Regions from separate parts of the Kitasatospora sp. NPDC096204 genome, predicted to be linked through region 3. Evidence: predicted binding sites of a transcription regulator. Region 3 holds the regulator's gene; each other region holds the start of a gene.
What was found. The regulator HrcA, encoded in region 3, represses chaperone genes, less so after heat shock. The targets are predictions, from matches to a motif close to TTNGCACTCNGNNNNNCNGAGTGCNAA.
Positions count from the first base shown of each region.

Region 1 (3,276 bases), on a different contig from region 3:
GGCGCGGACCGGGCCTCCGGTCAGGCGTCGGAGCCTCAGTGCGAGTGGCCGTGGCCGTGCGAGTGGCCGTGACCGTTGTCGGCCTCCTCCTCCTTCTTCTCCACCACGAGGGTCTCGGTGGTGAGGAGCAGGGAGGCGATCGAGGCGGCGTTCTCCAGGGCGGAGCGGGTGACCTTGACCGGGTCGATGACGCCGGCCTTCACCAGGTCGCCGTACTCGCCGGTGGCGGCGTTGTAGCCCTGGCCGGCCTCCAGCTCGGAGACCTTGGAGGTGATGACGTAACCCTCCAGGCCGGCGTTCTGGGCGATCCAGCGCAGCGGCTCGTGCAGCGCCTTGCGGACCACGGCGACACCGGTGGCCTCGTCGCCCGACAGGCCCAGGCCGTCCTCCAGCACCTTGGCGGCGTGGACCAGGGAGGCGCCACCACCGGCGACGATGCCCTCCTCGACCGCGGCGCGGGTCGCCGAGATGGCGTCCTCCAGGCGGTGCTTGCGCTCCTTCAGCTCCACCTCGGTGGCGGCGCCGACCTTGATGACGCAGACGCCGCCGGCCAGCTTGGCCAGGCGCTCCTGCAGCTTCTCGCGGTCCCAGTCGGAGTCGGTCGCGGCGATCTCGCCCTTGATCTGGGCGACGCGGCCGGCCACGGCCTCGGCGTCACCGGCACCGTCGACGACCGTGGTCTCGTCCTTGGTGATGGTCACGCGGCGGGCGGTGCCCAGCACGTCCAGGCCGACCTGGTCGAGCTTGAGGCCGACCTCCTCGGAGATGACCTGGCCACCGGTCAGGACGGCCAGGTCGCCGAGGATCGCCTTGCGGCGGTCGCCGAAGCCCGGGGCCTTGACGGCGACGGCGTTGAAGGTGCCACGGATCTTGTTCACGACCAGGGTCGACAGCGCCTCGCCGTCGACGTCCTCGGCGATGATCAGCAGCGGCTTGGAGGCACCGCCCTGGAGGATCTTCTCCAGCAGCGGCAGCAGCTCCTGGATGGAGGAGATCTTGCCCTGGTTGATCAGGATGTACGGGTCCTCCAGGACCGCCTCCTGCCGCTCCGCGTCGGTGACGAAGTACGGCGACAGGTAGCCCTTGTCGAACTGCATGCCCTCGGTGAAGTCCAGCTCCACGCCGAAGGTGTTCGACTCCTCGACGGTGATGACACCGTCCTTGCCGACCTTGTCGATCGCCTCGGCGATCAGCTCGCCGACCTGGGTGTCCTGCGCGGAGAGGGACGCGACGGCGGCGACGTCGTCCTTGCCCTCGATCTCGCGGGCGATGGACAGCAGGTGCTCGGAGACGGCGGCGACGGCCTTGTCGATGCCCTTCTTCAGGGCGGCCGGGCCGGCACCGGCGGCGACGTTGCGCAGACCCTCGTTGACCAGGGCCTGGGCCAGCACGGTGGCGGTGGTGGTGCCGTCACCCGCGACGTCGTTGGTCTTGGTGGCGACCTCCTTGACGAGCTGCGCGCCAAGGTTCTCGTACGGGTCGTCCAGCTCGACCTCACGGGCGATGGTGACACCGTCGTTGGTGATGGTCGGGGCGCCGAACTTCTTGTCGATGACGACGTTGCGGCCCTTGGGGCCGATGGTCACCTTGACGGTGTCGGCCAGCTTGTTGACACCGCGCTCCAGCGAGCGGCGGGCGTCCTCGTCGAACTGCAGGATCTTCGCCATGTTCCCTATTCCCTCGGGGCTGCGGCCGGCCCACCGGCCGCCGAACTACGTGAACCAACAACCACGCCCCGGGCCACTGTCACGGAGGACACGGATCCGGGGCGGGTCGGGACGTCTTACTTCTCGATGATCGCGAGAACGTCGCGGGCGGAGAGCACCAGGTACTCCTCGCCCTGGTACTTCACCTCGGTGCCGCCGTACTTCGAGTACAGGACGATGTCACCCACGGCGACGTCGAGCGGCAGACGCTGGCCGTCCTCGAAGCGGCCCGGGCCGACGGCCAGAACGACGCCCTCCTGGGGCTTCTCCTTGGCGGTGTCCGGGATAACCAGGCCGGAGGCCGTGGTGGTCTCGGCGTCGAGCGGCTGGACCACGATGCGGTCCTCGAGCGGCTTGATGGCAACCTTGCTGCTGGTGGTCACGTCCGAGCTCCCCTTCGGAGATTACGGGGTTTTCTAACGGGTAGGGGCGATCCTGCGGGTCTGCCGTCGCGGGGGTCAGACACGCGTCGTCGCGTTAGCACTCTCCTGGTGGGGAGTGCCAAGGACGACCATAGGGCCGTGTTAGCACTCAGTCAACCAGAGTGCCAACGACGCGCCCTGGGGCCCCCGGTTCCACAGGGTGAGTGGCCGCACTCGTGTGCGGTGCGGCCCGCCCCCGCCGTGGGCCTCGTGGTCGCGTCCCTCCCCGCCCGACCGGCGAGAATGGCCCCGTGGACACCGAGAACCTCCAGCCGCTGCTGACCCCCGAGGGCCAGGCCCTGCTCGCCGAGCTGCGCGAGTTCACCCCCGAGGAGGAACTGGCGCTGGCGACGCGCCTGCGGCGGGAGCACCCGGCGGAGCTGGTGTCGGCGGCGTTCGGGCAGGCGCGGCTGCGGCAGCGGGCGCGGGCGAAGTTCGGGGCGGACGCCGACCTGATGTACTTCACGCCCAACGGCGTCGAGCAGTCCACCCGGCGCAGCGTCGCCGAGTGGCGGGCGCGGCGGTTCGCCGACCTCGGCGTACGGCGGCTGGCCGACCTGTGCTGCGGCATCGGCGGCGACGTGCTGGCGCTGGCCCGGGCGGGCATCGAGGTGCTGGCCGTCGACAAGGACCCGGCGGCCTGCGCCGCCACCGCGGCCAACGCCGCCGCGCTGGGCCTGGCCGAGCTGGTCGAGGTGCGCTGCGCGGACGTCGCCGAGGTCTACGTCACCGGCTACGACGCGGTGTTCACCGACCCGGCCCGGCGCACCTCGCGCGGCCGGGTGTTCGACCCGGAGGCGTACGCCCCGCCGCTCTCCTGGGCGATCGAGGCGGGCCGGCGGACCCCGATCGGCGCGCTGAAGGTGGCCCCGGGCATCCCGCACGAGGCCGTGCCCGAGGACGCCGAGGCCGAGTGGGTCTCCGACCACGGCGACGTCAAGGAGGCGGTGCTCTGGTTCGGCACCGGGGCCGCGAGCCCGCACCGCGCCACCCTGCTGCCGCAGGGCGCCAGCCTGACCGGCGGCGACCTGCCCGACCCGCCGGCCGGCCCGGTCGGGCGCTACCTGTACGAGCCGGACGGCGCGGTGATCCGGGCCCACCTGGTGGCCGAGGTGGCCGGGCAGGTGGGCGGCCGGCTGATCGACCCG
Region 1 is NZ_JBIWFT010000011.1:219,161-222,436, reverse strand. It holds gene groL (chaperonin GroEL) at 36-1,667, opposite strand; gene groES (co-chaperone GroES) at 1,784-2,089, opposite strand; gene ACIQ87_RS15115 (SAM-dependent methyltransferase) at 2,380-3,276, shown strand, end outside.
Region 1: groES (co-chaperone GroES) is a predicted target of HrcA. The motif match lies at 2,231-2,257, and genes of this name have one in related genera.

Region 2 (3,276 bases), on a different contig from region 3:
GACGTACTCGTTGGTGGCGGCGTTCAGGCCGTGACCGGCGGGGAGGTTGCGCACCTTCTCCACCACGACGCCACCCTCCAGGCCGGCGTTGGTCGCGATCTGCTTGATCGGGGCCTCCAGCGCGACCTTGACGATGTTGGCACCAGTGGCCTCGTCGCCGTCCAGCTCCAGCTTGTCGAAGGCGACACCGGCCTGCAGCAGGGCGACGCCACCACCGGCGACGATGCCCTCCTCGACGGCGGCCTTGGCGTTGCGGACGGCGTCCTCGATGCGGTGCTTGCGCTCCTTGAGCTCCACCTCGGTGGCCGCGCCGGCCTTGATGACGGCCACGCCGCCGGCCAGCTTGGCGAGGCGCTCCTGGAGCTTCTCGCGGTCGTAGTCCGAGTCGCTGTTCTCGATCTCGGCGCGGATCTGGTTCACGCGGCCCGCGACCTGCTCGCTGTCGCCGCCACCGTCGACGATGGTGGTCTCGTCCTTGGTGATGACCACCTTGCGGGCGGTGCCCAGCAGGTCGATGCCGGCGCTCTCCAGCTTCAGGCCGACCTCCTCGGAGATGACGGTGCCACCGGTGAGGATGGCGATGTCGCCGAGCATGGCCTTGCGGCGGTCACCGAAGCCCGGGGCCTTGACGGCGACGGACTTGAAGGTGCCACGGATCTTGTTCACAACCAGGGTCGACAGGGCCTCGCCCTCGACGTCCTCGGCGATGATGACGAGCGGCTTGCCGCTCTGCATGACCTTCTCCAGCAGCGGGAGCAGGTCCTTGACCGAGCCGATCTTGGAGTTGGCGATGAGGATGTACGGGTCCTCGAACGTCGCCTCCATGCGCTCCAGGTCGGTGGCGAAGTAGGCGGAGATGTAGCCCTTGTCGAAGCGCATGCCCTCGGTGAGCTCGAGCTCCAGGCCGAAGGTGTTGCTCTCCTCGACGGTGATGACGCCTTCCTTGCCGACCTTGTCCATGGCCTCGGCGATCAGCTCGCCGATCTGGGTGTCGGCGGCGGAGATGGAGGCGGTGGAGGCGATCTGCTCCTTGGTCTCCACGTCCTTGGCCTGGGCCAGCAGCTGGTCGGAGACGGCCGCGACGGCCTTCTCGATGCCGCGCTTCAGGGCCATCGGGTTGGCGCCGGCGGCGACGTTGCGCAGACCCTCGCGAACCAGGGCCTGGGCGAGCACGGTGGCGGTGGTGGTGCCGTCACCCGCGACGTCGTCCGTCTTCTTGGCGACCTCCTTGACGAGCTCCGCACCGATCTTCTCGTACGGGTCCTCGAGCTCGATCTCCTTGGCGATGGAGACACCGTCGTTGGTGATCGTGGGGGCGCCCCACTTCTTCTCCAGCACGACGTTGCGACCCTTGGGGCCGAGCGTGACCTTCACTGCGTCGGCGAGCTGGTTCATGCCACGCTCAAGGCCGCGGCGAGCTTCCTCATCAAAGGCGATGATCTTGGCCATCAGAAGTGGTCCTCCGGGACACGGTCGACTGCTCGGACCAAGGGGTGCCCGCGACGGACGGCCCTGGTGCGCGGAGGTCCATTCCCCTGCCGCTCCCGGGGGCCTCACCGACCCGGTCCGCTGTCACTCTCACACTGTGAGTGCTAACGCCAATGATTAGCACTCCGGGTGGTCGAGTGCAAGCCCAATCGGCAATCCGCGAGCCGCCGCGGGAGCCGCCCGGGAACGCCGACGGGCCCGTGCGACACACGTCGCACGGGCCCGTCGAGAAGCGAGAGGTCACCAGCCGTGGGGCCGCGCCGAGCTCCTGGGGTCGGAAGAGGTCAGACCGCCGCGCGGACCATGTCCGCCTGCGGGCCCTTCTGTCCCTGGGAGATCTCGAACTCGACCCGCTGGCCCTCCTCGAGGGTGCGGTAGCCGTCCATCTGGATCGCGCTGTAGTGGACGAAGACGTCCGCACCACCGTCGACCGCGATGAAGCCGTAGCCCTTCTCCGCGTTGAACCACTTGACGGTGCCCTGAGCCATTCCGAACTCCCCTAGTGCTGTGCTGGCCCTTCACGCGCCCGCAGGTCGCGGGCCCGGATTGGTTGAAGGCCGGCCCGGGGAACCCCCCCTGGGCGCAGCCGTGCACGCCGCAGCCCTCCGCACAGGACGCCAGGCGGCTTCCGGCGAGCGGGTGATTGCGTCGACCGCCGCTGAATGTATCCGGATCGACGCCCTCTGCAACAGGGCCAACCGCCGGTAATTCCGACATGGCGTCAGGGGACAGGACGGACCGAATCGGGATGTTCTCGGCATTTCACGCCGGACATAGCGGACGAATTACCCAAATGCCTGCGGGAATTCTGACATCCGCCTGACAGGTTTCACGAGCCGGTCTCATCGGCCGGACGCCCCGGGCCGAGCACTGCGGGGCCGAAAGGGAAACTCTGTTCCCAGCCGAGCGACACTCTACTCCGACTCGACCCGGAAATATTCCCGCAGGAATGCGAGCGGTCGCCCGCGCATACGGACAGTGGAATTCCGTACGCGCGGGCGACCGCGGGTTCTCCTGCGGGCTCAGCAGCCGCCGGCCACCGCCGGGATGATCGAGATGCTGGCGCCGTCCCCGATCTCGGTCGCCAGGCCCTCGGCGAAGCGCACGTCGTCGTCGTTCACGTACACGTTCACGAAGCGGCGCAGCTTGCCCGTGTCGTCCAGGATGCGGGCCGAGATGCCCGCGTGGTTCTTCTCCAGGTCGGCGACGACCTCGGCCAGGGTGGCGCCCTCGGCGGTCACCTCTGCGGCGCCGGAGGTGTAGGTGCGCAGGATGGTGGGGATGCGGACGTTGGCGCTCATGACTTCTCCTTGCGGGGGGCGGGTGGTTCAGGCGGACACGAGGCCGGCGGCGCGGAACGAGTCCAGCGTCGGGCGGATGACGGCGGTCATCCCGGCGTCGGAGACGGCGTCCAGGGTCTTCAGGCCGTCGCCGGTGTTGATCGCGACGGTCTCCTTCGACGGGTCCAGCTGCCCGGTCTCGACCAGCTTCTTCAGCACGCCGACGGTCACCCCGCCCGCGGTCTCGGCGAAGATCCCCTCGGTCCGCGCCAGCAGCCGGATCGCCGCCACGACCTCGGCGTCCGTGACGTCCTCCACCGCGCCACCGGTGCGGCGGGCGATGTCCAGCACGTACGGGCCGTCGGCCGGGTTGCCGATCGCCAGCGACTTGGCGATGGTGTCCGGCTTGACCGGCTTGATCACGTCCCGGCCGGCCTTGAACGCGGCCGACACCGGCGAGCAGCCCTCGGCCTGGGCGCCGAAGATCCGGTACGGCCGGTCCTCGACC
Region 2 is NZ_JBIWFT010000012.1:73,942-77,217, reverse strand. It holds gene groL (chaperonin GroEL) at 1-1,449, opposite strand, end outside; gene ACIQ87_RS15550 (cold-shock protein) at 1,773-1,976, opposite strand; gene ACIQ87_RS15545 (MoaD/ThiS family protein) at 2,511-2,789, opposite strand; gene thrC (threonine synthase) at 2,817-3,276, opposite strand, start outside.
Region 2: groL (chaperonin GroEL) is a predicted target of HrcA. The motif match lies at 1,606-1,632, and genes of this name have one in related genera.

Region 3 (3,276 bases):
ACGGGCTTGGAGCGGCCGAACAGGGTGTCCAGGAATCCCACGGCGGTCCTTTCGGGACGGAACGGGACGGAATCGGCTGGGACGGAATCGGCTGGGATGGGTCGGGTCGGGGCGGGTCGGGACGGGGCCGGACAGAACGGGCTCACTGCCCGAGCTGCCCGGAGATCCTCGCCAGCTGCTCCAGCCGCTTCTCCAGCGTCGGGTGGGTGGAGAACAGCTGCGAGGCGGTCTCCCGGGCGCTCAGCGCGGGGGCGAAGTAGAAGGCGTTGTACGGCTGCGCCTGGCGCAGGTCCTTGCTGGGGATGGCCGCGATCTGCCCGGTCACCTTGGTGAGCGCCGAGGCCAGGGCGCTGGGCCGCCCGGTGAGCTGGGCGGCGGCCCGGTCCGCGGCCAGTTCGCGGTAGCGGGACAGCAGCCGGGTGAGCAGGAAGCTGATCGCGTAGACGACGATCGACACCAGCGGGATGATCAGCGCCAGGATGGCCGCGTTCTGGTCGTTGTTGTTGCGTCCGCCGCCCATGAACCCGCCGTACACGGCGATCCGGGTCATCGCCCCGGCGAGGACGCCGAGGAAGCCGGCGATCGTCATCACCGCGACGTCCCGGTGGGCGACGTGCGACAGCTCGTGGGCGAGGACGCCCTCCAGTTCCTCCGGCTCCAGCCGGCGCAGCAGCCCGGTGGTCACGCAGACCACCGCGTTCTGCGGGTTGCGGCCGGTGGCGAAGGCGTTCGGCATGTCGCTGTCGGCGACCGCCACCCGGGGCTTGGGCATGTCGGCGAGGGCGCAGAGCCGGTCGACGGTGCCGTGCAGCTGGGGGAACTGCTCCGGGGACACCTGGCGGGCGCCCATCGCCCGTTCGGTGATCTTGTCGCTGAACCAGAACTGGGCCACGAACAGCCCGCCGGAGATCAGGACGATCAGTGGCCAGGCGCCGCGCAGCAGCGCGATCAGCAGGCCGGTGAAACCGACGTACAGCAGCCCGATCACGAACATCGTCGCGACCATGCGGCTGGTCAGGCCGCGGTCGGGCGCGAAACGGGTGTGCTGGCCCGAGCTCGACATCGCTTGCTCCTCCGTTCGCCGTCGCTTTCGATGCTGCCACCCGGACGGCCTCCCGGCACCACTCCGGCGCCGGGAGGATCGAACCGGCGGGGCCCCGCGGGCCGTGTCCGGAACTGCGGGGAGGATCACCCCGGTCGGGCCGTTCCTGCCACAGGACCCGGGCCGTACACTGGCAGGTACGGTTCTGGCACTCGTACGTTCAGAGTGCCAAGGCCGAGGGCCCCGGAACGGCCCGCAGCGAGGGACACGGTCGGACGACGTGCGAGGACGGAGGTGCGTGCCCCATGGCCGGTGAGGTCCGCCAGCTGGACGAACGCAAGCTCGCGGTGCTCCGCGCGATCGTGCAGGACTACGTGGGCACCGAGGAGCCGGTCGGCTCCAAGGCCCTGGTGGAGCGGCACAACCTCGGGGTCTCCCCGGCGACCGTCCGCAACGACATGGCGGCGCTGGAGGAGGACGGCTACATCCACCAGCCGCACACCAGCGCCGGCCGGATCCCCACCGACAAGGGGTACCGCCTCTTCGTCGACAAGCTCGCCGAGATCAAGCCGATGACCGCCCCCGAGCGCCGGGCCATCCGGCACTTCCTGGACGGCGCGGTGGACCTGGACGACGTGGTCGCCCGCACCGTGCGGCTGCTCGCCCAGCTCACCCGGCAGGTCGCGGTGGTGCAGTACCCGTCGCTGACGCGCTCCACCGTCCGGCACATCGAGCTGGTGGCGCTGGCCCCGGCCAAGGTGATGCTGGTGCTGATCACCAACACCGGCCGGGTCGAGCAGCGGATGGTCGACTGCCCGGGCCCGGTCGGCGAGACGGTGCTGGCGGACCTGCGGGCCCGGATCAACGCGAGAGCCGTCGGCCGGCGCCTCCCGGAGGTCCCCGGGCTGCTGGAGGAGCTGCCGGCGCAGTTCGAGCAGGACGACCGGCCGACCGTCAGCACGGTCCTGGCGACACTGTTCGAGACGCTCGCCGAGCAGAACGAGGAGCGGATCATGCTGGCCGGCACGGCCAACCTGACCCGCTTCGGGCACGACTTCCCGCTCACCATCCAGCCGGTGCTGGAGGCCCTGGAGGAGCAGGTCGTCCTGCTCCGTCTCCTGGGTGAGACCGCGGACGCCGGGATGACGGTCCGGATCGGGCGGGAGATCGCCTACGAGGGGCTGAATTCCACCTCGGTCGTTTCGGTCGGCTACGGTTCGGGCGACGAGAGCGTGGCGAAACTGGGTGTGATCGGTCCGACCCGGATGGACTACCCGGGCACAATGGGGGCGGTGCGAGCGGTGGCGCGGTACGTGGGCCAGATCCTGGCCGAGTCCTAGCAAGGGTCGCCGTCGGGCCTCCGACGGCGACGTCCAGTCGCAGCACTACTACAGGCGGAACAAGCGGAGCATTTGGTGGCCACGGACTACTACGCGGTACTCGGCGTCCGACGGGATGCGGGGCAGGACGAGATCAAGAAGGCGTTCCGGCGCCTGGCACGCGAACTGCACCCGGACGTCAACCCGGACCCGAAGACGCAGGAGCGGTTCAAGGAGATCAACGCCGCCTACGAGGTGCTCTCCGACCCGCAGAAGCGTCAGGTCTACGACCTCGGCGGGGACCCGCTGTCCCCGGGCGGCGGCGGTGCGGGCGGCTTCGGTGCCGGCGCGGCGGGCTTCGGCTTCTCCGACATCATGGACGCCTTCTTCGGCGCCGCGGCCGGCCAGCGCGGCCCGCGCTCGCGCACCCGCCGCGGCCAGGACGCCATGATCCGGCTGGAGATCACCCTGGAGGAGGCCGCCTTCGGCACCACCAAGGAGCTCCAGGTCGACACGGCCGTCACCTGCACCACCTGCAGTGGCGAGGGCGCGGCCCCCGGCACCTCGGCGCAGACCTGTGACATGTGCCGCGGCAAGGGCGAGGTCTCCCAGGTCACCCGGTCCTTCCTGGGCCAGGTCATGACCTCCCGCCCCTGCCCGCAGTGCCAGGGCTTCGGCACCGTCGTGCCGACCCCGTGCCCGGAGTGCGCCGGCGACGGCCGCGTGCGCGCCCGCCGCACCCTGACCGTCAAGATCCCGGCCGGTGTCGACAACGGCACCCGGATCCAGCTGGCCGGCGAGGGCGAGGTCGGCCCCGGCGGCGGCCCGGCCGGCGACCTCTACGTCGAGATCGCCGAGACCACCCACAACATCTTCCAGCGGCGCGGGGACGACCTGCACTGCACCGTCACCATC
Region 3 is NZ_JBIWFT010000021.1:127,780-131,055, reverse strand. It holds gene ACIQ87_RS23545 (hypothetical protein) at 1-41, opposite strand, end outside; gene htpX (zinc metalloprotease HtpX) at 143-1,063, opposite strand; gene hrcA (heat-inducible transcriptional repressor HrcA) at 1,348-2,382, shown strand; gene dnaJ (molecular chaperone DnaJ) at 2,458-3,276, shown strand, end outside.